DNA from 3 places in the Methylophilus sp. OH31 genome. Region 2 is predicted to be linked to each of the others. Evidence: predicted binding sites of a transcription regulator. Region 2 holds the regulator's gene; each other region holds the start of a gene.
The links. The regulator sigma-54, encoded in region 2, starts transcription at its own class of promoters, with help from an activator protein. The targets are predictions, from matches to a motif close to TGGCACNNTTCCTGCT.

Region 1 (10,018 bases), on a different contig from region 2:
TGCAAAGGACTGGCTCAAAAGCGTGCCTGCCTGTGTGTTAGCCTGCAAGCGCAATTGCACAGACCGCAGCTGACATTGCAGCTTGGCAAGCCTTGGCCCATCACGCTCAGGCGGTATCTCAAATTCATTTTGGCTACCATACGCTGTAAACAGCAATGTTTCCAGGCCCACCACCAATGCCATGATATGGTCGCCGGTAAAAGCCGGATCAAATACCAGGCTAATTGCGTCAGTGCCTTGCAAGCGGTGGATGCCCTCAAACTTCCAGTTAGCTTTGCCATCAAATACCCACTCGGTCATTTCACGTGGCCCCACTTGGGTGCTTTTAGCCAACTCATCCGGGTATTCGGTATATAACTGCTGCATCAGCGTGCGCAGATCATCGGTATGTGCGCTCATTTCCTGTTTGGTGGTCAACGGTGGTGGCAATGGTGATTGCTTGACCGGGCGCGCCTGTGCCGCATTTATCATCACCAATACCAGCCATACCACACCAAACAATCGCCAAATCAATCTTTGCTGTTTTAAACGCATCGCGCCCACCTGCCAGAAATTAAAAAGCCCGAACATATAGCTCGGGCTTTGGATGTTAGCGCTAAAAATGACTGATTAAAACGGGATATCGTCATCAAAATCGTCAAAATTACCGGCTGGCTTACTCGCTGGTGCTGGCTGGAATGCATTACGGTTACCACCGCCCGCATTATTACCGCCACCCATGGCTGGCTGACGCGCAGGTGCCTGGTTGTAATCGTCCATGCCTCCACCGCCCTGTTCCATATCGCCGCCTTCATAAGGCGCGCTGCCACCTTCGCGGCCAGTACCCAGCATTTGCATCTGGTCAGCCACAATCTCGGTGCTGTAACGGGTGACGCCATCTTTTTCCCATTTGCGGGTTTGCAAACGGCCTTCGACATACACCGGGCGGCCTTTTTTCAGGTATTCACCCGCGATTTCGGCTAAACGGCGATACATGACAATGTTATGCCATTCAGTTTTTTCCTGGCGTACGCCGGATTTGTCTTTCCAGTTTTCGGTGGTGGCGATGCTGAAGTTAGCCACGGCTTCGCCGTTTGGCATATAGCGCACTTCCGGGTCACGCCCCAGATTACCCATCAAAATCACTTTATTGACTGATGCCATGGTGTCACTACTCCCCTATTCTATTCATGATTGCTTGCGACAATGCCGCCTGAAATTCTTTGCTGCGCTGATTTTCCAATTTTACCATGAGCATGGTTTCTGAAGGAATGGCGACCACTTCATACACGCCTTCCATGGCACGGATATCCTGCACCAGGATGGCGGCTTGCTCGTCATTATACCCTTGTATATGAAACATTTTTGTTTTGACACTGGGCGGCGCATGCATGCCCAGCGCCAGGCCAAACCAGATCACCATCAAGGCGGCACAGAAGACAAATACGGTGGGGCTGCCATAGCTGTGTGATAACCAGCCGCCTAGCGCTGCGCCCAAAAACATGCCAAATGATTGCGCAGTATTGTGGATGCCCATCGCTGTGCCCTTGGCCGCCACCGGCGCCATTTTTGAGATCAGCGACGGCAAAGAGGCTTCGAGCACATTAAACGCAACAAAGTATGAGAACAGCGTCGCCACAATGCCCCATAAGCTATTCAGGCTGAACATAAAAGCGATTTGCGTCAGCAACATCAGGCCAACTGCACTGATAAACACCGGTTTCAGTTTGGCTTTTTTCTCGGCATAAATAATGGCAGGCACCATGAGGATAAATGACAGCACCAATACCGGCAGGTAGATTTTCCAGTGCGTATTTTCATTCATACCCGTGCTGTGCTTAATGGCAAACGGCACCACCATAAACATGGCCATTTGTGCGCCATGCAGACAAAAAGTGCCAAAGTTCAGGCGCAATAATTGGGTGTCACGCAGCACTTCACGAATCTTGGCCGGTGCGGCTTGCGCATCGGAGTGAAAGTGCGCATGCAAAGGCTCTGGCACAGCAAATTTCACCACGCCAATGGCTAAAATAGATAACACGGCGGTTAACCAGAAAATGCCTGACACCCCTATCCATTGATTTAAAATCGGCCCTGCCACCAACGACACAGCAAATGTGACGCCGATGGTGGCGCCTATCATGGCCATGGCTTGTGTACGGTGTTCTTCACGTGTGGAGTCTGCCACCAGCGCGGTGACCACGGCAGAAATCGCGCCCGCACCCTGAATCGCACGGCCAACAATCACCATGTAAATATCTTGCGCGGTGGCGGCAAACACACTGCCCACCGCAAACATGATCAAGCCCAGGTAAATCAGCTTTTTGCGGCCAAAACGGTCAGATGCCATGCCAAATGGCAACTGAAAAATCACCTGCATAAAGCCATAGGCACCAAGTGCCAGGCCGATGAGTGCGTGGTTATCCCCGCCCTGCAAAGTTTCAGCATAAATCGCAAAAATAGGCAGGATCAAAAACATGCCCAACATACGCAGCCCGTAGATAGACGCCAAGGCCGCCGTGGCGCGCGTTTCTATTCGGGTCATTTTTTCGGAGAACTGCATGAATCTGTAAGAAAACTTGGCTTAATTTTGAATAATTGCGTATATTATCAGGTTGGCTGTCTGTTCGTGAAAGTATCATGGAATTTATCAAAATTCGCGGGGCGCGCACCCATAATCTGAAGAACATCAATCTGGATATTCCGCGCAACCAACTGGTGGTGGTGACCGGCCTCTCCGGCTCCGGAAAATCTTCACTGGCCTTTGATACGCTCTACGCAGAAGGGCAGCGCCGCTATGTCGAAAGTTTATCCGCCTATGCCCGCCAGTTTCTGGCACGCATGGACAAACCTGATGTCGACCTGATTGAAGGCTTATCGCCGGCGATTTCCATCGAACAAAAATCCACCTCGCACAACCCGCGTTCTACCGTGGGCACCGTGACTGAAATTCATGACTACCTGCGTTTGCTCTATGCGCGTGCCGGGGACCCTGAGTGTCCGGATCATGGCATCAAACTCGAAGCGCAAACCGTCAGCCAGATGGTGGACAGCATCCTCAAATTGCCCGAAGACACCAAATTGATGATTCTGGCGCCGGTGGTGTCTAACCGCAAAGGCGAGCAGCTCGATTTATTCGACACCCTCAAAGCACAAGGCTTTGTACGTTTGCGTATTGATGGCAAGGTCTACGAAATGGACAGCCTGCCGCAACTGGCCAAAACGACCAAACACAGTGTGGACGTGGTAGTGGACCGACTCAAAGTGCGCGAAGATATGAAACAGCGCATTGCTGAGTCATTCGAAACCGCCCTGAGACTGGCCGATGGCAAAGCGATTGCCCTGGAAATGGATAATGAAAAAGAACATCTGTTTTCAGCCAAATTCTCCTGCCCGGTATGTGATTACTCACTGGTCGAGCTAGAGCCGCGCTTATTCAGCTTTAACAACCCCATGGGTGCCTGCCCCAAATGTGACGGCCTCGGCCAGGTCACGTTTTTTGACCCCAAGCGCGTGGTAGCTTTTCCGCATTTGTCACTCGCCAGCGGCGCCATTAAAGGCTGGGACAAACGCAATCAGTTTTACTTCCAGATGCTGGCCAGCCTGAGCCAGCATTACAGCTTTGACCTGGAAGCGCCGTTTGAGAATCTGCCGGAAGACACCCAGCAAATTCTGCTGTTTGGCTCTGGCCGCGAACAAATCACCTTTAAATACCTCAATGAACGCGGTACGTTTTTCAGCAAGTCGCACACCTTTGAGGGCATTATCAACAACCTGCAACGGCGCTACCGCGAAAGTGATTCAACGGCAGTACGCGATGAGCTGGCCAAATACATCAACGCGACCAGCTGCCCTGATTGTGCAGGCACACGTTTGCGCCGTGAAGCGCGTCACGTCAAAGTCGGCGACCGCAACATCCACCAGATTTGCGAAGTGCCGCTAAAACAGGCGCTGCACTTTTTTGAAACACTGCAACTCAGCGGCCAAAAGCTGGCCATTGCCGACAAAATTGTCAAAGAGATTGAAAACCGCCTCAAATTTCTGACCAACGTCGGCCTGGATTATTTGTCATTGTCGCGATCGGCAGAAACCTTGTCTGGCGGCGAAGCACAGCGTATCCGCCTGGCGTCACAAATTGGTAGCGGCCTGACCGGCGTGATGTATGTGCTGGACGAACCTTCGATTGGTTTGCACCAGCGCGATAATGACCGCTTACTGGAAACCTTGAAGCGCCTGCGCGACATCGGCAATAGCGTGATTGTGGTCGAACATGATCAAGATGCGATTCAACTGGCTGACTTTGTTGTCGACATTGGCCCTGGGGCTGGTGAACATGGCGGCAATATTGTTTCTTTTGGCACGCCAGCGGAAATTGAAGCTGATCCCAATTCGCTGACCGGGCAATATATCAGCGGTAAAAAACAGATCACCTTTAAATTGCCGCGCACCCAACCTGACCCTGCGCGTTGGATAAAACTGAACAATGCCACCGGCAATAACCTGAAAAATGTCAGCGTCGAAATCCCGGTTGGACTGCTCACTTGTGTCACCGGCGTCTCCGGTAGTGGCAAATCCACGCTGATCAACGACACGCTCTATCGCGTGGTGGCAACACATTTGTATGGCAGCACCACCGAAGCGGCGCCACATGAAAGCATCGACGGCCTGGAGTTCTTTGACAAAGTGGTTGATGTTGACCAAAGCCCGATTGGTCGCACCCCGCGCTCCAATCCGGCCACGTATACCGGCCTGTTCACTCCTATTCGCGATTTGTTTGCCAGCGTGCCTGAAAGTCGTGCACGTGGTTATGGCCCTGGCCGCTATTCATTCAACGTCAAAGGTGGTCGCTGCGAGGCGTGCCAGGGCGATGGTGTACTACGTGTAGAAATGCACTTTTTGCCGGACGTGTATGTGCCGTGCGATGTGTGCAAAGGTCAGCGCTATAACCGTGAAACACTGGAAATTCAGTTTAAAGGCAAAAACATCCACCAGGTGTTGGCAATGACCGTGGAACAGGCGCATCAGTTTTTTAATGCGCAACCGGTCATAGAACGCAAACTGAAAACACTGCTGGATGTGGGCCTGGGCTATATTACGCTGGGGCAATCGGCCACTACGCTGTCGGGTGGTGAAGCACAACGGGTCAAGTTGTCACTGGAGCTGAGCAAGCGCGATACGGGCCGTACACTGTATATTCTGGACGAACCAACTACTGGTTTGCATTTTGCCGATATCCAGTTATTGCTGGATGTGATTCATAGACTGCGTGACTCAGGCAATACAGTGGTGATTATTGAGCACAACCTAGATGTGATTAAAACGGCTGACTGGCTGATTGACATGGGCCCTGAGGGCGGTGATGGTGGCGGTGTGGTGGTTGGCGTAGGCGCGCCTGAGGAACTGGCAAAAAATACGGCCAGTTATACTGGCCGTTACCTCATACCCTTATTAAAACATCTCGCTGTCAAGGGCTAGGTCAACATGCAACCGGTCCCCGAGATACGCCGTCATTTGACAGTGCATCCAATACGGATGTGGTAAAGCCACATACATATATTTATATAAAACATTGTATGTGGCGGTATAAGGGTTTAATAGCTTAAACAAGCCCTTAAAATTAGGGTATTTTCACCAATCGCATGCGCGCCTGTATGGTGCCAGCGTGCCGACTCAGGTAACGTGTGTTGCGATGTACATCATAAAAGCGTGGATTCGGGATCATGGCTGCCAACCTGGCAGCCTCTGCTGGTCCAAGTGATCTGGCATTCCCATGAAAGTAATGACGCGAGGCCGCTTCGGCACCAAACACACCATCGCCCCACTCAATCACATTCAGGTAAATTTCCAGAATACGGCGCTTGGTCAATAACTTTTCTAGCATAAAGGTGATGACTGCCTCTTGGGCTTTGCGCCACGGCGTCCGGTGGCCGGATAAAAACAAGTTTTTGGCCAGCTGCTGGCTAATGGTGGAACCACCTGCCACAATCTTGCCTTTTTCCAGGTTTTTCTCGAACGCAGTTTCTATGCCCACCCAGTCAAATCCTTCGTGATCGACAAACTTACTGTCTTCGGCAGCAATCACAGCGCGCTTTAAGTGGTTACTGATTTTTGCATAGGGCACCCATTGCTGCTGCAACTTTGCATCAGGGTGACTTTCCTGCATGACTTCGAGGCGTGCTTCCATAAACGCGGTGGAGGTCGGGTTATGCTCAATCCACCATACAATATGCAATAGCGCCCACACCTGGTAAAGGCAAACCCACAGCAGCAAGAGGCCAAAAAACAGTTTAATGGCTTGTTTCATTGTGAGAAACCTAGGACTGACGGAAAGACTGGATCACAGAAGCAGTGTCTGGTCGCAAACCATGCCAGAGATAAAATGCTTCGGCCGCCTGCTCTACCAGCATGCCCAAGCCATCTGCCACGCGCGCCCCTGCAGCCCGCGCCTGCTGCATAAAGGGCGTGTCACGCCCATACATCATGTCGTAGGCCAGCGTATGTTGCTGGAATACCAGTGCTGGAATTTGCAACACACTATCGTTTAACCCGGCTGAGGTAGCATTAATCACCACATCATAGCCTTGCGATAAGTCGGCAAATGTCTGCACCTGCAATGTGACCTTTGTACGATCAGCGTCTGCTGCAAACCGATCCGCCATGGCCTGCGCTTTATCCAGGCTGCGATTGGCGACTGTCAGTTGTAATGGCTGCTGTTCAAGCAAAGGCAACACCACGCCTTGCGCAGCACCACCAGCACCAAGCAACAATATGGTTTTGCCAGCCAGGCGCGTTTGCTGATGTTTGAGGATATCGTTGACCAGGCCGCAGCCGTCCGTATTGTCACCAAGTAACTGCGAAGCTTTGAAGCTTAAAGTATTCACCGCGCCTGCTGCCTGCGCCCGCGCAGATAAATCCTGGCAGGCATCAAAAGCCTCAAACTTAAATGGCACCGTCACATTGGCGCCCACATAACCGTCGGCTTGCAAGCGCGCAATCGTTGCAGCAAAGCCATCCAAAGGCGCCAGCACCTTCTCGTAAACAATCGCTTTATTGAATTGCTGTGCAAATGCCTGGTGGATCAATGGCGATTTGCTATGTTCGATTGGATGACCAATCACTGCATACTTTTCAACGGTCATACGCGGCAAAGCTTCATTTGTCTAAAGTGATTGATACAGCGTTAATTAGTCCACGGCAGGCCAGCATGCTTCCAGCCATTAATCAAGGTTCTTTGCTTCAGCGCATTGGCCTCGCCCTCAAAGCCTTCAATCATATTGTAAACATTGCTATAGCCCAATTGCTGTGCCAGCAGAGCCGCATTATGGCTGCGTCCGCCTGTACGGCACATAAAAATCACCGTGCGTGATTTATCCACTTGCGCTTGCAATTGTGCAGCAAACTCGGCATTTGCCACCATGCCAGGGTAAAACGCCCACTCTACATGGGTCGCAACAGGCACACGCCCGACCAACTCCAACTCCGCGCGTGAGCGTACATCGACCAACACCGCTTCGCTATTCTGGCTAATCAATGCGTAGGCTTCTTGCGGCGTCACCGCACCCGCATATGACAAGCCAGTTTGTGAGGCGCGGGCATGGGCCTGAGTTAAGATATTTTCTACGCTTTCCAAATCACACCTTCATTCACACAAGGACTAAAACGGCGAGTATACCCGCGAAAGCAAGTCAAAATCACAATGCACAATTTTGGTGCTCAATTTGTTGCATTGCACACAAATAGTGCATGATGTTTTTATAATTTTATGTAAGATACCCCTTAACCATGCAAAATGGTTATTTTGGCGTGGCATGCTTCCTGCTAATATTACACATTGAGATTTCCTGGGATTCGGTCATCCGGCTGAATTCCAACTATCCATTGTTTGACACTTGCTCACGTTACGGGACATCCGCAACATGCCCCGCTTTTTGCGTGTGCAACTTAAAATTTAGACCTTGATCATTGAGGAGAATGTAATGTCCGTTGCAAACGTAATGAAATTGGTTGCAGAAAACGACATCAAATTTGTTGATTTCCGTTTTACCGATACCAGAGGTAAAGAGCAGCACGTGACTGTGCCAGTTTCTCACTTCGACGAAGATAAATTTACTGAAGGCCATGCATTTGACGGCTCTTCCATCGCTGGATGGAAAGGCATTCAAGCCTCTGACATGCAACTGATGCCTGATGCAAGCACCGCATACATTGACCCGTTTTTTGACGAGCCAACATTGGTTTTAACCTGTGATGTTGTTGACCCTACAGATGGTAAAGGTTACGACCGCGACCCACGTAGCCTGGCAAAACGCGCAGAAGCCTACCTGAAATCCAGCGGCCTGGGCGACACAGCCTACTTCGGTCCTGAGCCAGAGTTCTTCATTTTTGACAGCGTACAATGGGATGCCACCATGGGTGGTAGCTTCGTTAAGATCAACTCCGAAGAAGCAGCCTGGTCATCAGGTGAAAAATTCGAAGGCGGCAACACAGGCCACCGTCCAGGCGTTAAAGGCGGCTACTTCCCAGTGCCTCCAGTCGACTCATTGCACGACATCCGCTCTGCGATGGTGATGACACTGGAAGAGTTGGGCGTGCCTGTTGAAGTGCATCACCACGAAGTGGCGACTGCTGGTCAATGTGAAATCGGTACTAAATTTGCAACATTGGTACAACGTGCTGACTGGACACAAATCCTGAAATACGTGGTCACAAACACAGCACATGCTTACGGCAAAACTGCGACCTTCATGCCTAAACCAATGTTTGGCGATAACGGTTCTGGTATGCACGTACACCAATCCGTATGGAAAGATGGCAAAAACCTGTTTGCAGGTAACGGCTACGCTGGTTTGAGCGATTTCGCCCTGTACTACATCGGCGGTATCATCAAACACGCTCGCGCATTGAACGCGATCACCAACCCAGGCACTAACTCTTACAAGCGTTTGGTACCGCATTACGAAGCACCAGTAAAACTGGCTTACTCTGCTAAGAACCGTTCTGCTGCGATCCGTATTCCATTCGTGCATTCAGACAAAGCACGCCGTGTTGAAGCGCGCTTCCCAGACCCGATTGCCAACCCATACCTGGCTTTCTCAGCTTTGCTGATGGCTGGCCTGGACGGCGTTCAGAACAAGATTCACCCAGGTGAACCAGCGACAAAAGACTTGTACCATCTGCCACCAGAAGAAGATGCATTGATCCCAACCGTGTGTTCTTCATTGGAGCAAGCGCTTGAGTATCTGGACAAAGACCGCGAGTTCCTGACACGCGGTGGTGTATTCACTGATGACTGGATCGACTCTTACATCGCATTGAAAATGGAAGAAGTGACTAAATTGCGTCAAACACCACACCCTGTTGAGTTTGGTTTGTACTACTCCTGCTAATCGCAAGAGACGCACCAAAACAGGGCAGCTTAGGCTGCCCTGTTTTTTTATGCACACTCAGCATCGTCAACCTTTTGCAGTAAAGACACGTTGATAACCTCAACAATCTACTCTAAACTATTGCCATGAAAAGACTTTTTTACGTTCTCGCCTTTGTACTGGTATCAAGCAGCTGCCTGGCGGATATATACAAGTATACGGACAGCAATGGTGTGACCACTTACACCAATATCAAGCCAGAAGGTCACAGCAAAGCAGAATTGGTCATTAGCGGCCCAAAAACGGCAGAGCCACCTCCCGTTGCACGCGAAAAAAAACCTAGCGCAAAAGCCCCCTCTCCGGCTAATTTCCCCAAAGTGGATAACCAGACGCAAAACCAGCGCGACCAAAAACGCCGCGAATTGCTCATGAGTGAATTAGAGCAAGAAAAACAAGCACTTGAACATGCAAAACAGCTCTACGAAGAGGCGCAAAATACGCCCGAAGTCTATAAAGGCGCCAATGGAAAAACCTTTAGAAACGTCGCAAAATACGATGAAAAACTACATGTGATTGAAGCCGAAATTCAGGCCCATGAGCGTAACATCGAGCTACTCAACAAAGAACTTAATCTGTAAACGCACCATTTTGGGAATTCTTTAAACCATTTTTGA
Region 2 (10,018 bases):
AGCATGTTCAATGTTGCTTCGTTGGCACCGCCATGGGATGGGCCCCACAAAGAGGCAATCCCGGCCGCGATACAGGCAAACGGGTTGGCGCCGCTGGAGCCAACCAGGCGTACGGTAGAGGTAGATGCGTTTTGCTCGTGATCTGCATGCAGAATCAGGATACGCTCAAATGCACGTGCCAGGATCGGGTTGGGTACATACTCTTCGCAAGGGGTCGCAAACATCATATGCATAAAGTTTTCTGCGTATCCCAGCTTGTTTTGGGGGTACATAAATGGCTCGCCTACATTGTACTTGTAGCTCCAGGCGGCAATCGTAGGTACTTTGGCCAGTAGACGCATGGCGGCCACCCGGCGAGATTCCGGATCAGCCACATTGTTATTGTCGGGATAAAACGCAGCCATGGCACCTACGACCGCAATCATGACTGCCATCGGGTGGGCATCGCGGCGGAAACCGCGAAACACATTGCTCATCTGGTCGTGCAGCATGGTGTGCTGGCTGATGGTGTCGACGAATGCTTCACGTTGTTGCAGGTCCGGCAGTTCGCCATTGAGCAGTAAGTGCGAAACTTCGAGGAAGTTACAGTTTTCTGCCAGCTGTTCAATCGGGTAGCCACGGTAATACAGCAACCCTTGTTCACCATCAATAAAGGTGATGCCGGAGGTGCAAGAGGCCGTAGACATAAAGCCAGGGTCAAACGTGAAATAGCCATGTTTGCCCAGGTTGCGGATATCGATCACATCCGTGCCAAGGCTGCCCTTTAAGACGGGCAATTCAATTGCGGTACTGTCGTTGTCAAATGTAATGGTCGCTTTGGTAGCCATAACGCACTCTGTTTAAGTCAAGGTTGTCTAAATTATACGCAATCGTTTTTGAATATGGTGGCTTGTAAGGAAATGAGGGGAGAAAAGTTCAAAAATCGCCTTCAATCCTGCACCAGTTTAAATCAAACGTTGAGTGCATTCGCACTGCTTTAGGGTGTCTTAGTCCTAATTCGGATAAATCGCGCCTAATACCCGTGGCCCTGCTGCACCGGTGACGGCAGGCAGGTTGCCGGGTTGATGATCCACGCAACGTTGCGCCAGCCAGGCAAAAGCAACGGCTTCCACCCAGTCGACGCCAATTCCCAGGCTATCCGTGTGTTGCACTGGTCGGCCGCACAGGGTTTGTAACCTGTCTATCAAAGCAATATTGTGCGCACCGCCGCCACAGACATAAATTTCTGCGGCACCGCTACAATGCTGTTTCAAGGCATTGGCGATCGTCACTGCCGTCAATTCCAGCAGCGTACGGGCGACATTCTGTGGCGTGTCAGCATGGGCTTGCAGGTGTGCATGGAGCCAGGCCTGGTTAAACAGGTCGCGGCCAGTGCTTTTAGGGATGGGCAGGGCAAAATAGGCGTCAGCAAGTAAAGCGGCCAGCAAGGCTGGATTGACATCGCCACGTACCGCCCAGGCGCCACCAGCATCATAGCTCTGGCCTGTGTGCTGCAGGGTCCAGGCATCCATGAGTAAGTTGCCGGGGCCGGAATCAAAGCCAATCACCTTGCCGCTCACCGGCAAGTCGCTCAGGTTGGCGATGCCGCCAATATTCAAAATGACGCGATGTGTGTCAGGTGCTGCAAAGATTGCCTGGTGAAAGGCGGGCACTAATGGTGCGCCTTGCCCGCCAGCCGCAATGTCGCGGCTACGAAAGTCGCCGACTACGGTGATGCCAGTGCGTTCCGCCAGGCGTGCATGGTTACCCAGTTGCAAGGTATAGGCCTGGCCGTTGGCCAGATCAGGACAGTGGCGTATGGTTTGCCCGTGGCAGCCAATCGCCGTCACGGCTTCTGCCGATACATTGGCTGTTTGCAATAAGCCTTGCACTGCCGCTGCGTAGAGGTCGGCCAGCTGATTGGACACTATAGCGGCGGTATGTAATTCGTTGACGGCTGGCGTATGCAGATCCAGCAGGATTTGTCTGACATCCGCCGGATAAGGCAGGAAGTACTGGCTTTGTTGCTGCAGGTGCTCACCGTGTTGCGCGACTAGGACTGCGTCCACCCCATCCAGACTGGTACCAGACATCAGGCCGATAAACAGGCGCGTTTGAGTGGGTGGGGCAGAAAAATTCATAAGGCATAAGTGTAACACTGCTCATGCCTGGCTTACAGAAATGCATGGGATTACGTTAAAATAGCTGTTTTACTTTCATGACGAGGCGTGCGCAACGCGCGCCTCAAAAAAAGAACCTTTATGACAGACGTAAACCAAGCTTCAGTGACGACTGAAGCACTGAGTCCAGAGATTGTGAACGCACTGGCGATTATCAAGCGCGGTGCCGATGAACTATTAATCGAGCAAGAACTGATTGAAAAGCTGAAAACCGGCAAACCCTTGCGTGTGAAAGCAGGCTTTGACCCCACCGCACCTGATTTGCATCTGGGGCATACCGTGCTGATTAACAAATTGCGCCAGTTGCAGGATCTGGGGCACCAGATTCAATTCCTGATCGGTGACTTTACCGGCATGATTGGTGACCCGACGGGTAAAAGTACCACGCGCCCGCCGTTAACGGTCGAACAGGTGAAGGCGAATGCCGACACCTATTCCGAACAGGTATTCAAGATTCTGGACCCGGCCAAAACTGAGATTGTGTTTAACTCCAAGTGGTTAAGCGACCTCGGTGCCGCGGGCATGATCAGGCTGGCAGCCAGCCATACAGTCGCCCGTATGCTAGAACGCGATGACTTCTCCAAGCGTTTCAAAGGCAACCAGCCAATCGCGATTCATGAATTCTTGTATCCCTTATTGCAGGGCTATGACTCTGTGGCTTTGCAGGCCGATTTGGAACTGGGCGGCACAGACCAGAAATTTAACCTGCTCATGGGCCGTGAATTGCAAAAGCAGGCTGGCCAATCGCAGCAATGCGTGTTGATGATGCCGTTGCTGGAAGGCCTGGACGGCGTCAATAAAATGTCCAAGTCTTTGGGTAACTATATTGGTATCAGCGAAGCGCCTGAGACGATTTTCGCCAAAATCATGTCGATTTCTGATGAACTGATGTGGCGCTATATCGACCTGCTGTCATTTGCCACCCTGGAAACTATCGCCCAGTGGAAAGCACAAGTGGCTGCTGGCGACAATCCACGTAATATCAAGGTCGGTTTTGCACAGGAGATCGTTGCCCGTTTTCACGGCCAGGCGGCGGCTGAAAAAGCCCTGCAAGACTTCCAGACCCGTGCCAAAGGCGGGATTCCTGATGATGTGCCTGAGGTAGCAGTAGCGATTGATGGTGATAGCATCAGTATCAGCCAGTTGCTGAAACAGGTGGGCCTGGTGGAAAGCACCAGTGAAGCCATGCGTGCCGTGCAACAAGGCGGCGTGAAGCTGGATAGCGTAAAAGTTGACGATAAAAACCTGTCATTGGCAAAAGGGGTGACCGTGGTGGCACAAGTGGGCAAGCGCAAGTTTGCCAAAATCACCATCCAGTAAACAGGCGTTACCGATAAAAAAGGCCGCATTTGCGGCCTTTTTGTTTTACAGCGATTTGCGTAAATTGGCTGGTGGGATATTCAGCGATTCGCGGTATTTGGCAATGGTGCGGCGCGCAACCACAATGCCTTGCTGCGCCAGCGTATCGGTGATTTGATTGTCGGACAATGGTTTTTTCTGGTTTTCTTCAGCGACCATTTGTTTGATGAGCGCGCGAATGGCGGTGGCAGAACATGAGCCGCCTGCATCGGTGGCGACTGAGCTGCCAAAAAAGTATTTAAGTTCAAATACACCGCGTGGCGTGAGCATGTACTTATGTGTTGTCACGCGAGAAACCGTGCTTTCATGCAAGTCGAGCTCTTCGGCAATTTCGCGCAATACCAGGGGCCGCATGGCAATTTCACCATGTTCAAAGAAATTGCGCTGTCTGTCCACAATCGCTTGCGACACACGCAAGATGGTAGAAAAGCGTTGCTGGATATTTTTAATCATCCATTTGGCTTCCTGCATCTGGCTCTGCAGATATTGGCCGGAGCTTTCACGGTTGCGCTTGAGGATATCTGCATACAACTGATTGATACGTAGTTTGGGGATCACGCCATCATTGAGCGACGCCATCCAGATGCCTTTGATTTTTTTGACCACGACATCGTGCTGAATAAAGTGGTCATGGCTAAAGGTCGCAAACTCGTTGCCTGGCTTGGGGTTTTGCTGGCGAATCAGTTGTTGCGCGCCTTTGAGTGCAGCTTCGTCGCAAGTGAGTACCTTGCGCAATTTGACAAAGTCTTTGTTGGCCAGCAATGCCAGATGATCTTTGGCAATCGCCATCGCAATACGCAAATAAGGTGTCTCAGGCGGCAGTACTTGCAGTTGTAGCAAGATGCATTCACGCAGGTCACGTGCACCGACGCCGATCGGATCCAGGTTCTGGATCAATTTCAGTGCGGTTTCCAGCTCCAGTAACTCAATTTCCAGCTCTGGCGGCAACAGGTCGACAATCTCCTGTAGATCCTGCTCTAAATAACCATCATCGTTAATGCTGTCGAGCAAAAATTTCACCAGATCCATGTCACGCTTGGATAGATGTGCCAATTGCATCTGGTTGATCAGGTGTTCGCGCAGACTGATATTGTTGGCGTCCTGGCGAGAGAAGTCACTATCTTCATCATCGAGGTTGTTGCGGCCCGCTTCGTCCCAGTTGCTGGCACTGCCAAACTCTTCGTAGTCATCTTCAAACTCGGGCGGCGTGAATTCTTCATTCAGATTTGGTTGTTCGCCTTCAGTGCCGCTCGTTTCGTCACGTGGTTCATCACGCAGACTCTCTGCAGGGGGAGTGAGGTCGTTTTGGGTCGCGACATCAAATGAACTTGCATCCACCTGCTCTGTGTCTGTCGAGCTGGTGGCCAATGGCGAGTTATCTTCAAATTCTCCTTCTTCGCCATCTGCCATTTCCAGCAGCGGATTTTCCTGCAGGATGGTTTCCAGCTCCTGGCTTAACTCCAGCGTGGACAACTGCAACAGGCGGATGGACTGCTGAAGTTGCGGGGTGAGCGCCAGGTTTTGTGAGATGCGTAATTGCAGGTTTTGCTTCATATCAGGTTACAGCCTAAAATTCTTGCCCAGATAGACTTCACGTACGCCTTCGTTCTGAATGATTTCGTCTGGCGTGCCTGCGGCAAACACAGCGCCTTCATTAACGATGTACGCCCGGTCACAAATATCCAGGGTTTCACGCACGTTGTGGTCTGTAATCAAAATGCCGATATTCTGGCTGCTCAGGTAGCGGATAATTTTCTGGATCTCAATCACCGCAATCGGGTCAATCCCGGCAAATGGCTCATCCAGCAGGATGAATTTCGGGTCTGTGGCCAGGCAGCGCGCAATCTCTACACGGCGGCGCTCGCCGCCCGACAGGCTGACTGCCTGGCTGTGACGGATATGCTGGATATGTAATTGATCCAGTAAAGACTCCAGCCGCGCTTCACGCTCTTCTTCCGTGTAAGGGCGGGTTTCCAGGATTGATAAAATATTATCAGTCACCGTCATTTTACGAAAAATGGATGCTTCTTGTGGCAGGTAAGCCAGGCCCATGCGGGCGCGCTCGTGCATGGGCGCGCGGCTGACATCTGCCCCATTCAGCGTAATGCTGCCGTCGTCCAGTGCGACCAGGCCAACAATCATGTAAAAGCTGGTGGTTTTGCCAGCACCATTCGGGCCGAGCAAACCAATCACTTCGCCGCTGCGTAGCTCAAGTGTAGTGTTTTTAACCACGGTGCGTCCCTGATAGGCTTTTTTCAGGTGGCTGACACGTAAGTGGTTATGATCTGGTGAAGCTGTTGTCTGCATAAGGCCGGTCTTTAGGGTTGCGCTTTCGTAGGCTCATTAGTGGTGTCGGCGGGTGCCGGTTCCACTTTGATTTGCAGTGAGCGGTTCATGCGCAGCCCTTGTTGCGAGGTTGGCTTGTTATCAATCACAGGCGGCGTGGTTTTGTTCTTGGGCTGAATGGTCGCTTTGACGCGGCTACCGGCGGTACCATTGGGGTTAGCCTTGGTGCCGCCAATGACTTCGGCGTACTCTGCATTGGCGTCATAACTGATGTAGTCACCGGTGACCAGGTCTTCACCACGTTTGACCCAGGCGTTGGTGTATAGCTGTACCTTGTCCATGCGCGCGTTGTATTCAATACGCTGCCCACTGCCTTGCATCCATTCGTCTTTGCCAGTGCGTTTTTGCTTGAATGTGGTCGGGTTGCCGGTACAGGTGCTGTGCTGAAAGCCATCCTGGTCTTCACGCACAATCATTTTGTCGGCTTTGATTTGCAGGGTGCCCTGGTTGAGGATCACATTGCCGGTATAAATACTGATCTTTTTGGCATCATTCACAGTCACGGTATCCGCTTCCAGCTCAATCGGCTGGTCACGGTCAGACTCTTCAGCCAGCACGCTGGTTGACCACGATAGCAGTGCCCATAAGGTCAAGCAGGTGGCATAAAATAATGGCTTGTGCGTGTTCAACTCATTTCTCCAGAATCAACGACCCTTGTGATTGCCTGTTTTCGCCTTCGCTGCCGGGCTTGCAGTTTTTGCGACTGCGGGTGCGCGTACATAATGTACATGCACCCGGTTAAATAATTGCATGGTGCCTGCCTTGTTATCAAAACGCATGCCGGTACCTGTGATCACCGTCGCCGGTAGCTGGCGGATAGTGACCGGCAAATCGGTGTAAGCGAGGTCTGTATCCGGTTCCAGCGTTAAATGTTCGGTTTGCAACTGCATTTCAGGCTTGGCCAGCGTGCCCTGGCGTATGACCTTGACCTGCTTGCTAAACTCGACCAGTTTACCATTGGCTGACACTTTGCCGTGCTGGCCATGAATTTGCGTGTAAGGTTTATCCTGCCCAAACTGGGTGAAACGCGGGCGCTGTAATTCGGTATAGTCGTTATCCGGAAAATGGCGCATTTCTGCCGCAGCTAACACGTATTTGGTATTGCCAGTGGCGTCGGTACGCGTGCTGACAAAGTTATAGAGCATGTAGTCCGGATCGTGACGACTTAAGCGGCTCAAGCTCAGCGCCTGCTCCTGTACGGTCTGGTTAATCCAGAATGTCAGCAGCGCTAAAAACAGCATTAACGCAATTGGCAATAAGATGGGGTGTTTAAGCATGCGGGCGTTCCAGGGCGTCAGTGAACCTAAACGATTTTTGCCTTGAGTAAATCATGCATGTTAAATGCGCCCACTAATTGCTGCTGCTCGTTCACTGCCATAAACCCGTTAATTTTATATTGCTCCATCAGGTTGACTGCTTCAACCGCCATTTGTTGCATGCCCAATAAACGTGGCTGCGTATTCATGACCGTTTTGATTGATTGTTGCGTATCGGTGGCACCTTGCATAAACAGGCGACGCAAATCGCCGTCGGTGAATACGCCGATCGGGTGTTGTGCGCTATCGACAATCGCTGTAAACCCCATGCCTTTGCTCGAAATCTGTGCAATCGCTTCCTGTACGGTGCCATGCTCGCTGATAGCGGGGATCGCATCCCCCGTGCGCATGACATCTTTAATCCTTACCAGCAGCCGTCTGCCCAGACTTCCGCCAGGATGTGACCGCGCAAAGTCCTCGGCAGTGAATTCGCGCAAGTCGAGAACGCAGAGCGCCAACGCATCGCCCAAGGCCAGTGCGGCCGTCGTGCTGGCCGTGGGTGCCAGCCCCAGTGGGCACGCTTCGTGGCTAACTGCAGCACTTAAATGCACGTCTGACTCGCGCGATAGCGTGGACTCTTCGCTACCGGTAATGCTCAGAATACGCGCACCGATACGGCGAATGGCGGGCAAAATATTGATGATTTCATCACTTTCGCCGGAATTGGATAGCGCAATCACGACATCTTCAGCTGTGATCATGCCCAGGTCGCCATGGCTGGCTTCCGCCGGATGCATAAAGAACGCAGGGGTGCCCGTGCTGGCAAGGGTGGCCGCAATTTTACCGCCGATATGGCCGGATTTACCCATGCCAGTGACAACAATGCGGCCGCGACAGGCCAGAATCATGCTGACAGCGGCTTCAAATTCGCTGCCGATACGGTCGGCCAGTTGGCGGATTTCATCTGCCTCGTGCAGCAGTATGCCTCGTGCACGCGTCACGATGTCTGGACTTTTCACGAGGTGGACACCTGATTTTGCTGTGTTCATGGCGGGTTAGTATAGCAAGTGACGCCCCCGGCAAGAAAGCGAAACACAGCTTTTTTACGGATTTTTTATTAGCGGGCACATTTTTTGCATAAAATAGTGTTTTGTGGCAGGATGCATCATCCTGAAACGCGACTGTTTCAGGTTACATCACTGACGATACGTCATAATATATGGTTTGCTGGCAGACATTCATCTGCACGGCTTGACATTAATGCTTTAGAATTTTTGCATGTTTGATTCCCTGATCCATTTATTATTGTTGCTTACCAGCTCGGTCTTTGCCGTCGGCTTATTCCGCATCCTGGGTTTGCCAGCGATGCTGGCTTACTTCATGATCGGTATTGTGCTCGGCCCGCACGCCCTAGGCTTGCTGGAAGATGAAGAAACTGGCCGCCAGGTGGCCGAGTTCGGTATTGTGTTCCTGATGTTTAGTATCGGCCTCGAGTTCAGCCTGCCTAAACTCTATGCCATGCGTAAAACCCTGTTCGGCTTGGGTGGCGGCCAGGTAGTACTGACTTTGCTGGCCAGTCTGGTACTGGGCAAGCTGGCGGGGCTGAGCCTGACCTCGGCGTTCATTATTGGTGCCGCCATCACCATGTCTTCGACCGCCATTGTGTCCAAAATCCTGATGGAACGTGTCGATTTAAACTCCAGACATGGCCGCCTAAGTATCGGCGTGCTACTGTTCCAGGATTTGGCAGTGATCCCGATTCTGGTGCTGATCCAGACCTTAGGCTCACACAGCGATAACTGGCTGGATGTATTGGGACTGACTTTGTTCAAGTCCTCAATCCTGCTGTTTTTCTTGTTCAAGTTTGGTAAAAACATCCTCAACTTCTGGTTTGAGCTGGTTGCCAAGCAGCGTTCACGTGAGCTGTTTGTACTCAATGTATTGATGGTGACCTTGTTAATGGCAGCGGCCACTAACTTTGTTGGCTTGTCGTATGCCCTGGGGGCGTTTGTGGCGGGTATGCTGATTTCAGAAACCAAGTATCGCTACCAGGTGGAATCTGATATTGCCCCTTTCCGCGATATTTTACTGGGCCTGTTTTTTATCAGTGTCGGCATGTTGCTAGACGTCTCTGTGCTCGTTCAGCATGTGGGATTGATTGCTGTCCTGCTCATCCTGTTCCTGGTATTCAAGATCGGCCTGATCGCCTTGCTGACCAGGTTCTATGGCTTTGAAATGGGCGTGGGTGTGCGTACCGGTATTATCCTCGGTCAAGCTGGCGAGTTTAGTTTTGTGGTACTGGCGCTGGGTTTGCAAACCAATTTGATTGATGGCGACTCCTTGCAACTGGTGTTGTCTGTGGCCGTGCTCTCCATGCTGGTGGCGCCGTTTATTATTCAGAAAAATGGCCGCATTGCGCGTGCGCTGGTCAAAAGCTACAGCCGCAATAGCATCAAAGTAGTGGATACCATACAGGAGCATAGCCAGGATTTGCGTGATCACGTGATCATTTGCGGCTATGGCCGTAGCGGCCAATATCTGGGACGTTTTTTGCGCGAAGAAAATATCCCGTATGTCGCGCTGGATATGGATGCCAGCCGCGTGCAGGAAGCCGCTTCTGCGGGTGAGAATGTGATTTACGGTGATGCCGGGCGGCGCTCGGTGCTGGAAGCCGCTGGCTTGGCCAGAGCGAAAGCCGTCATCATCAGTTATGCCGAAATCCGCGGTACCATGAAGGTCTTGCATGTGATTCAGGAGCGGAATCCCAACCTGCCGGTGATTGTGCGCACGCATGATGACAGTGACATGGATGCACTGCGAGATGCCGGTGCCGCAGAAGTGGTGCCGGAAATCCTTGAAGGCAGCCTGATGCTGGCTTCGCATGCACTGGTGACCTTA
Region 3 (10,018 bases), on a different contig from region 2:
TCACGCCAGCTGCCAGCACATAAGTGACGATGACAAAAGGTAAATTGAACCAGTCTTTGGATTTAACCAGCCCACCTTCAAACAGGTTAATCTGCTGACTCATGCCGCCGTCTCCTGACGCAAGGCAGCGCCTAAAGCGGGCAACAGCATGGCTTGTTTTTCCAGGCTGGAGAAGTCCTGGTCGGCAGGCAACTCGACAATATCTTCCAGATTAAAGACATTCACCGGCACATAAAGACTGGAACTCAAGCCGCTGACCAGGTAGTCGCGATTCGCCACGGGTGCGACCACCAGGCGATTCAGGCTCAGGTAAGGGAACTGACGGTCGAAACTGTCCAGCGAACGCTGTAACTCAAGCACCAGTTTGTCAAAATTACTTTTAAACAGCTCGCCGCGGTCATTCAGAAAATCACGATCGAGCTCAATCAGGCGCGCATGATATAACTCGCCTTTGGCCGTAAACGTCAGCAAACATCCGCGTGGCAAAATGCTGAGCGTCACCAGCGCACGGTCTTCGTGTTCGAGCAGATGGGCAATATTGCGCTGTACCAGCGCATGCACATCGACTGACTTCACGTTAAAACCCGCCTCTGATAGTTGATTACCCACCGCAGAAACGATGGCTTTTTTAGCACAAATTGCCAACATCAATGGCTGGCGATTTGCGTAAGAAGGGTCTACCGGCACATCAATGCCATCGACGACCGCTTGCTCGACCGAATAGTCCAGCAAGCCTTTCAATTTCCAGCGCAACGCAGGCTTCACTTCGTTGTCCGGCATATTCGGTTTATCAATCTGCACAATATTGTATTGGTCAACATTGAGCACTAGGTTGCACGGCAAGGTCTTGAGGTCATTTTTGGTCACAAAGTGACGCAATGTGGAGGTCGCATGCAGTGGTACCTGCTCAACAGCGGCAAATGACACCACCGGCTTGGCCCCTTCGGATGGCGGCGTCAAGGCGACAGTGCTGACATGCATATCGGTGTAGCTGATACCCACTTGCTGCTTGTTCTTTTGTCGTTTAAACCATTCCATAGAGGTAAGTCTGACTTTCTAAATATTTTTTTATTTAAAATCAAAGTATAACAACCACAACTTCAAGCTTTATCGGAGATTAGTATACACAAAAAATCCCCCAGGTGAAGCCATCACCCACTGCGCCAAATAACTGATATTTCATACGTTGCCTGAATACCACTTTGTTAACGCTTGATAGTTCATTTTAACAATAGCAACTTTAGTGCCTGAGCCTATGGTTTAAAGCCATGATAAAAAGAACAAAACCACCTGATTCGGTGGTTTTGTGATCGCTAGAAGTTTTCTCGCATGTAGATAATGGGCGCCTTGTAGATGCCGAAGGTGGCACGGCCAAGTGGATCGGCACCAAACCAGTTGCGCATCCCTGCCGTCCCAGAGATCGCATTTGATTGTGTCGTGCCGGGGCCCACACAGGTTTGATCACCGCCTGCCCCCTCAAAATTCAAGTCCAGATCCACACTGCCGGTATTGGGCGTATTGCCAGTCACGCCCGGCGCACTTAACCGCAAATACATTATCCCTTTGATCATGGTGGTGTTTCCACTCAACACCGTTTCACAGGCGTTCAAATTACCTCTGTAGCTAGCGGTAGGCATCGCTATGGTCTTGATATCAAAAGTGGTACAACTATCTTCGGTACTACGCCTGTAGCCGGTACCTCCCCAGAACTGTGCTTCAAGCGGCACTGTGAGCGGCAGCAACTCCGACCCATGTACTGGAGTGATGACAAGACGCCCATACCGAAACGGCACACTACTAGCGATAGCAAATGGAGACGTAGTGGTCGTAACACCATCTGAATCTTGTATTTGTGTGCGCACCGTCACTATTTGTTCGTTAATCGGTGCATTTGCGCGAGGCACATAAAACTTGGCGGTCATCGGGGCGACGCCAGCCGCCCAACTGCCTGTCAGAGAGTTACTTGCCGTGCTGCGGGTTAATGCAACAGTAGTTAGTGCAGGGTTGGTCGTAAAGTTAAAGTTACCCCAGGTTGAAGGGTCAAATTTGGCATAACTACCCACATAGTTTTGAGTCGTTGCACCAAGCCCATTTTTAGCCGTAATAGTGAATTGAGTATCCAAGGCTGCTTGACTAGTGGTGTCTTGACCGTAATAGGCAAACGTTCCACAGGCTTTTGTAACGGTGCCTGTACTAATGTCGAACCTTTGAGGAATAAACCGTCCGAAGTAACCGCTAGTGCTACCTATGGTGCATCCATAAAATTTTACAGTTCCACTACCTCCAGTATTATCAGCTGTTGCAGTATCACAATCCCCATTTGCCCTATCTACTGCAGTAAACGTATCATCATAAACGCCGCTTGTAGCCGCAGCCGGAAACTGGAGTAGGCCAACTTCGCTATACGTAAAATTGTCTGCTGTGCTGACACCACTAATGGCAGCAGGTAAAGTGCCTGTTATTGTTTGAGCATTAACACCTACACCAACGGTATAACTGATCACCCCCGCCGCAGGTGCCCCAGAATGGGCAACCGGCACAGCTTTTGGGGTACCGGTATAATTGCTTTCCCCAGTCACGGCCTTTAAATTAAAAGTGCTAGTACCTGCGACAAGAACCGGCGTAGCCGTTGGCCCCGGAGAAGCAGGCGTTGCGTTTGAAGAGGTCACAGTGAATGACTGTGGGCGCACCGAGAAATTATCTGTAGAGCATCCTACTTTACCTACACTAGTATCAGTGACCCGACACCTCAAACTCGGGTAGGAGTTAAGCACATCGGTATCACTAAATGATACGGTTTGCTTACCAGGGTTAGTCGAAGAAGAGGAAAATGAAATCTTTTTAGTAGCCACCACAGTCGCCCCGCAGCCACTGCCAGTGTCATTGACTAGCTCAACTGTCACCCCGTTTGCAGCAGATACATAGGCGGTCGCCTGAACACCGCTGGTCAGCAATGCGTACACATCCAGATCGAACGCCTTGCGAGTCAGCTTGGTATAAATAGGATTGCGTTTGTTGGTCACCGCTGACAAATTATTATAGGTCAGCCCACTTTCCATGCACTCAAACGAACTCAAACATGGCGTGTTTGTGACAACAAAGCTGCAACTTTGTGAACTAGTTGCCGTGTTCCAGCATTTCACGCCATTCAGCGGTGCTTTGGTCAAGTTATTAACACCTAAAGTGTAAGTAGTCGCCGTACTGCTCTGATAGGTAAATGTATCTATAGTATTCGCAGAACCTAAATTAAACGACCGATCTGGCGTTTTGGTCAAACTGGATGAGCTAGCAGGCAATAGGTCGCCTGACAAAGCCCCCGAACTCAACATTTGATCATCCGGACAAGGCACTGTAGAGGATAAACAGGCTAGGACTTTAATCTCAAAAGGGCAAAGCGAGCTGCTACCAGCGTGACGAATTTCCAGATGATCGTAGTTAGGGACTGCGGTAGAACCTACAACAAAATCATAACTGAACGTATACGTGCCTGGTAATGTAAAATCATACTCGACCGCCATGCCGGTATCTTTGTATGTTTTACTCACAGTATCACTCAGCGAATTAGTGGTCGTGATGTCGCAATCAGTACTGCTATTTGTTCCCCAAAAGTCGTAAAAACCGACGCAATAATGGCTAAACTTCAGCCCATCCCGCTCTCGAAAGGTTTCAACAACATCCAGGTTAGCAGGCAATCCTGTACTTGTCGGGCAGCCACTACTGGTCTGAGGATAAGTACCAACCACCTGCTTATTATTGGTATCTACGTAGCGGACACCACACCCGTAATCATTTCCACCTAAATACGTATCTACAACATGATAATAACGAACTGGGTTAGATGCACTCACAGGATACAATGCTGGGATAGTCAACGTGACGTTTGCCGTCACAAAATCATATGGATAAATATAGCTCCAGACAATGGTCACGGTTGGCCCCTGAGTGAGCGAGTTATATGGCACCGTAAATTGTGAAGTAGCTCTTTGCGCCACGCCTGCGGTAGCCGTAGCAGGCGTTGGGCCAGTCATCGGAACAGTTGTATAAGCACTTGGAGAAGAGGAGGAGGCCGCAAAATGATTCGGCCCATAAATAGTTTTATTGCCTCGAATGTATACACCATTATCCAAGCGGCTGGTTGAGGTGTTAACCTGTGGATTAGCAGCATTGTTATTAAACATGCTTATATTAAAAGTGCGATCTGGGGTATAAGTCGACTGATAAACTTGACCACCTTTATTTTTCACTACCTGAAGCTGGGTGGAATCATCGATGATAATGTGCAGGCCATCAGATGTTGACACGCCACCGGCACTGTTGAGATGAACAAACGCGGCATTAACACTGGTATAAAAAATCACTCCCGCAGCAAGCAGAAGCGTCTTTAATATCAATTTAGTTAAATTACACACGAAATAAGTATCCTAGATTAATTACATTCCTCTACAGGCGGGCCGCTATATAAGCATCGACCGAGAGTCACTGTAATTCTTCGTTCTATGTAGTCTTGTGCACCCACGACCCCCAGCGAAGCCGTTGAGGTAATGGTATACATGCCAACATTCTGCGTGTTGCCTTTGTCCTGAAGCACACTGCGGTCGCAGGTCAATAACACATTAAAGTTATTAATCGTCAAAGTGGACGGCGAAGCGAAACAAGCTTTCATATCGGTTGAGCCCGGCGATAATACCTGAAAAGCCCCCCACTCTACGCCCGCCCTTGCCGCCAAATACGCATTTGCGCCTTGCACATCTTGTATCGTGCCCAGATTGGCCAGCAGCGACAAACGCATGGCATAACCCACCAGGCCAGCCAAAGTCACCAGTAAAAATATTGCCACAGGCAACATAAAACCCTTTGCGCGATAAGCAATGCTTTTCATGGCGAATTCACCACATTAATCAAGTTAACCAATCTTGCCACGCCACCGTTTTTTGCGAGCGTCAATTGCGCAGTGACGACACTGGAATGCTGCATGACGCCAGGCGTATAGGTAAAACTACATTCGGTCACATCGTCAGCGACAATATTAGCTGTCAGCCCATTAAAATTGGTCACACGCCCGGAAGCGATAGGAATATTTGAATACATCACCAAACGGCGATTAGGAAGATCGCAGGCATAAATGACAGCACCGTTCACTACATAAAAACGGCTACCCGGTGAAGCAAACGGAAAAAGTGCACCTGTGAATGTGACTGAGTTTGCATTAGCACTTACTGGCCGAATATTGTTGCCCTCATACACATCAGCCCCAGCAATGCCCATGTTATAAATAACCAGCCGGTCCCCGGCATCTACATTCACCATCGGCCCGAGTACATCCAGCGTAAGACTGCCTGCATCGAAGTCTTCTTGCTGATAGCGGCCACCTGCCTTAATTGGCACAAACTGAACATAACTCCCTGTGTCATTCGGCACCCACACACTATTAGGCAGGGCATTGCGGATATCGCGTGACATACGGCGCAAGGAAATATCAGCACGGTCGGCAAGCTCGTAATAAGCCTCAGAATTTACATAAGCCAAGATTGAATTGCGGATAAAACTGACTGAAATGCCACCCAAAATAGCCATCACGACGATGACAATCACCAGCTCCACCAAGGTGAAGCCAGACATAGAAAGACTAGAATGCTTACATGCGCGGCGCATAACGAACCTTAAAGCCAGTGAGGCGGATTGTTGTGCTGGCAGGGCCATTCACCGTCACTACAATTTTTAATACCGCATCGGCAGGAAGGCCTGCAAAAGCACCCGCCCCACCCGCCTGTGTAATGGCAACAGCCGCTGAATAAGCGTTTAAGTCTGCCAATGCAGTAGAGTCGCCAATGCGACAGATGCCGGTACAACCACCGCCAGGCATGGTAAAACCACCATAGTCAGCGACATTATCAAAAGGGTTTGCTGCACCGTAGCGACTCTCGGTCGCCGGGCTTGGGCCATTTAAGTTGGCTTGCGAATTCACCGAGCAGTCAGCCGAACTGTTGGCGGTGGATGCATTGGGATCATCAGGGTCGCAAAAGGTGAAGGGCATTTGCTGGATTTCTTGCATGAGTGATTCAGCAATCGCAATGGCTTGCTTGCGCGCGAGTGGATCAGCGGAGTGCCCACTCATAAAAGCGAGTGCACCAATCACACCAGCAATGGCAGTTGTCACAATCACAATAAACACGACCATTTCTACCAGCGAAAAACCGTAATGGTTTTTTTTGCTGGGTGGTATGTATTTATTATTTTTGTGATTATCTTGTTTGCCCATATGCGTCACCGGGTCAATGACCAGATGGTTTGTTTAGTGGATGTAACCTGTATTTGCTTCGACATTAACTATCAACGACTGGGCATTATTTTTTCTATTTGTGACAGTGTAGCTCGCCGCCTGATTTGGCACAGCACGCCCAAGCCCATCAAACCCTAAGCCCGCATTCGATGAACCGACATTCACATTCTTAGAGCTTGTAAAAACATAAGCGGCCGCTGTCTCAGGGCTAATTACCGATTGATTACATGCTGCGTCAAAACAAAGCCTGACAACATCTGGCACAGCGTCGGTATGAATAACAAACACCGGCTTGCGCTGGGCAATCGCCGTTTTTTGCGCATAGCGAAGCGTAGATGAAAGTAAACCCGCGTCACCGCGGGTTTCGAAGATATCACCATTTGCGAATCTGGGGGCGGCTACTACTGCTAAAATCGCAGTTAAAACAATCACCACCACCAACTCAACTAGCGTAAATCCGTTTGAATATACCTTCGCTGTCACAACAACTAGCAGTTTGCAACAGTAATATTAGCCTCATTAACCGTACCAGTCGTCGAGTCATATGTAAACGAACATGCTGCAGTATCTCTCAGGCTAAACACGGTTGAATTGGCAACACTGGCATGATCCAGATTAACCCCTGAAACGCTTTGTAACGCTGCTTCAATACCACCGGTAGCATTTGTTGGCCAACCGCTCCCATTGACGGCAACGTTACCTCCATCAACAGGCACGTTACCGGCAGCAGTCATCCCACTCGCTATCCACGCAGCATGTACCAATGTAGCTGCTGTACGAACAGATGCTGCCACACCTCTTGCTGTTGCTAAGTTTGCACGTTCCGTCACATTCACAAATCTTGGCAATGCTGTCGCAGCAAGAATACCAAGTACCGCGATCACTACAACCAATTCAACCAATGTAAAACCAGCTTGTTTTTTCATTACTCAGACTCCTAATCAAAAATCCCTACCGTTATCATCACAGTGGCAGGTTATAACTGCGTTAACTTATCGCTAGCAAAAGGCATGCCAGACAATTTTGGTCCACACTAAACGATGCCTGCGACCACCTCTACAACGACCTAATACTAAAGGTATTGCTAATTGCCTTTAAAATATGCACAAACAATTAACCACCTTTAAACATCACCGAACTCATATCCCATATTGGCAAAAATACACCCAGTGCTAATATCAATACCAGTATGCCCAAGAATATAATCAATATAGGTTCGATTTGCGCGCCTAATGTTTTAACGTCATATTCGACGTCAGCTTGATACATATCGGCAATTTCTTGCATTAAATCATCCAGCGAACCAGACTCTTCACCCACTGCAATCATCTGCAGCACCAGTGGATTAAATACCCCCGTTTGCGTGGCAGTTCTAAGAATGGTTTCACCGCGCTCAATGCCAGCAGACATGCTTAGAATTTTAGCGCCAAGATACTCATTCTCAACCGTCTGTGAGACCAAGCGTAAAGCCGAAAGAATCGGCAAACCACTACGCGTCGACAAAGCAAAACTGCGTGCAAACCTGGCCATGGTGCCTTTGAAAATAATCTTGCCTGCAATAGGAATGCGCATCTTGTAACGATCCCATTGAGACCGCCCAACTTCTGTACTCGTGTACGATTTGAACATCCAGACCGCCCCTGCAATCATGCCTATCAGCACAAACCAGTAGTTACGCATGAAGCTGGAAAACGCGATCAATATTTTTGTGATGAAGGGCAAATCCGCATGCATGCTGGCAAATACTTTTTCAAACTGCGGAATCACCATGACGTTAATAACGACGATGGCAATCGCCATCGCGATGAGCACAAAGGTGGGATATTGCAAAGCAGACTTGATTTGGCCGCGCATAAAGCGCTCAAACTCAATGTGCTGCGCCAATCGCAGAAAGATATTGTCCAGGTTACCCGTGGTTTCACCAACACGGATCATGCTGATATAAAAGCCATCAAACACCTTAGGGTGCTCAGTCATGGCGACTGACAATTCACGGCCTGAGTCCAGGCTGACACGAAGCTGACCGACTACTTGCGCCAGTGTGGCATTACCAACCGAGCTTTGAATGCCGGCCAAGGCACGCATAATCGGGATACCAGCCTTGAGTAAGGTATACATCTGCTTGCTGAACAGCATGACATCGAGGCTGGTGACTTTTTCTTCAAACAAATTAAAGGCAACTGCACCAGCCGCTTTTTGCTTGATTTCAATCGGGGTGATTTTGGAAAGTATGAGTGCTGCACCCAACGCGTCAAGGTCGGCCGCTTCTTGTACGCCGCTGACCATCATGCCATCGTCGGTACGTCCTTTATATTCAAATATCGGCATAGGCGGCGCTCTTTAAAAAGGATTACTCTTCAAATTGATTATCGACACGCATGATTTCATCAAGCGTAGTCTTACCATCTATCGCCAGTTGCAGTGACTGATCGCGCAAGGTTCTGCCTTTGAGTCGTTCGCGCGCTTTTTTGATGAAGACATTGGTATCCGGCATGTTGGCGGCCATCGCCAACTCATCGGTCATTTCCAAAAATTCGTATAAACCAACCCGCCCCAAATAGCCGGTACGGTTACAGTGCTGGCAGCCTTTGCCATGACGGAAATTAGTAACTACATCCGGTTGCTGTATGACCTGATTTAACCAGACTGACTCTGACTCACTCGGGGTGTGCTCGACGGCGCAATGCGGGCAAATGAGTCGCACCAGCCGCTGCGCCAACACGCCTAACAGCGACATGGCGACCATAAAGCGCGGTACGCCCATATCGATCAAACGCACAGGGGCGGTGGAGGCATCGTTGGTATGCAATGTTGATAGCACCAAATGGCCGGTCATAGAGGCACGCAAACCGGTTTGGGCAGTTTCCTCGTCACGCATCTCACCCACCAGCACAATGTCCGGGTCCTGACGCAGAATAGCGCGCAATAACTTGGGAAAGTCCAGCTCAATCTTTTCGTTGACCTGGGTTTGAATAATGCCCGGCAAACGATATTCCACCGGGTCTTCTACGGTAATTACCTTGGTCTCTGGTGTATTCAACTCACTCAGCGCAGAATACAGGGTGGTGGTTTTACCACTACCGGTCGGACCAGTGACCAACACCATACCGCTTGGACGGCCAATCATTTTACGGAAACGCGCCAGTAAATCCGGCGGCATACCTAATTTATCTAATTGGAAATGCCCGGTATTCTGGATCAGCAAACGCATCACCACGGTTTCGCCATACTGGGTAGGCATGGTAGAAATACGCATATCCACCGCGCGACCTTTTACGGTAAAACCAAAGCGGCCATCTTGCGGCAAGCGTTTCTCTGAGATATCCAGGCCTGCCATGATTTTGAGGCGCATCACCAGCGCAGTAGCGATCTTATTATCCGACTGCGTCTGAAAGTGCATCACACCATCAATACGAAAACGGATCAGCAGTTTATTTTCTTGCGGCTCAATATGTACGTCAGACGCGCGTACCTGTACGGCATCTTCAAAAATAGTCTGCAACAGCTTAACAACAGGCGCGTCATCTATGCCCAGATCAACGCCCATCAGGCTGGCAAGATCAACATTGCTGGCGGCGAGGTCTTCTTGCAGCTCCAACGCCAGTGAAGAGATTTGCTCGGTCTGGCGATAAGAGCGGTCAATGGTCTGCATAAGCAGACTTTCCTGCACGACGACAATATCAATGTCGCGTTTGAGCAGCCTGACCAACTCGTCATACGCATACACATCCGATGGAT

Region 1: the regulator sigma-54 is predicted to act here: its motif matches at 7,784-7,799, upstream of glnA (type I glutamate--ammonia ligase).
Region 3: the regulator sigma-54 is predicted to act here: its motif matches at 7,281-7,296, upstream of OH31_RS15340 (type II secretion system protein).

What each region holds. Positions count from the first base shown of each region.
Region 1 is NZ_BAUS01000004.1:26,837-36,854, forward strand. Features, by position in the region: gene OH31_RS06740 (hypothetical protein) at 1-534, opposite strand, end outside; gene OH31_RS06745 (single-stranded DNA-binding protein) at 610-1,143, opposite strand; gene OH31_RS06750 (MFS transporter) at 1,151-2,542, opposite strand; gene uvrA (excinuclease ABC subunit UvrA) at 2,620-5,454, shown strand; gene mtgA (monofunctional biosynthetic peptidoglycan transglycosylase) at 5,597-6,283, opposite strand; gene aroE (shikimate dehydrogenase) at 6,294-7,118, opposite strand; gene OH31_RS06770 (rhodanese-like domain-containing protein) at 7,160-7,609, opposite strand; gene glnA (type I glutamate--ammonia ligase) at 7,956-9,365, shown strand; gene OH31_RS06780 (DUF4124 domain-containing protein) at 9,491-9,982, shown strand.
Region 2 is NZ_BAUS01000010.1:80,622-90,639, reverse strand. Features, by position in the region: gene gltA (citrate synthase) at 1-827, opposite strand, end outside; gene OH31_RS11970 (anhydro-N-acetylmuramic acid kinase) at 993-2,120, opposite strand; gene tyrS (tyrosine--tRNA ligase) at 2,241-3,479, shown strand; gene OH31_RS11960 (RNA polymerase factor sigma-54) at 3,525-5,072, opposite strand; gene lptB (LPS export ABC transporter ATP-binding protein) at 5,079-5,825, opposite strand; gene lptA (lipopolysaccharide transport periplasmic protein LptA) at 5,837-6,493, opposite strand; gene lptC (LPS export ABC transporter periplasmic protein LptC) at 6,509-7,141, opposite strand; gene OH31_RS11940 (SIS domain-containing protein) at 7,168-8,169, opposite strand; gene OH31_RS11935 (cation:proton antiporter) at 8,399-10,018, shown strand, end outside.
Region 3 is NZ_BAUS01000002.1:62,566-72,583, reverse strand. Features, by position in the region: gene OH31_RS02000 (hypothetical protein) at 1-103, opposite strand, end outside; gene OH31_RS01995 (hypothetical protein) at 100-1,038, opposite strand; gene OH31_RS15240 (DUF6701 domain-containing protein) at 1,314-4,409, opposite strand; gene OH31_RS01985 (hypothetical protein) at 4,427-4,879, opposite strand; gene OH31_RS01980 (prepilin-type N-terminal cleavage/methylation domain-containing protein) at 4,876-5,619, opposite strand; gene OH31_RS14315 (hypothetical protein) at 5,636-6,259, opposite strand; gene OH31_RS01970 (prepilin-type N-terminal cleavage/methylation domain-containing protein) at 6,293-6,763, opposite strand; gene OH31_RS15340 (type II secretion system protein) at 6,769-7,206, opposite strand; gene OH31_RS01960 (type II secretion system F family protein) at 7,394-8,608, opposite strand; gene OH31_RS01955 (GspE/PulE family protein) at 8,631-10,018, opposite strand, start outside.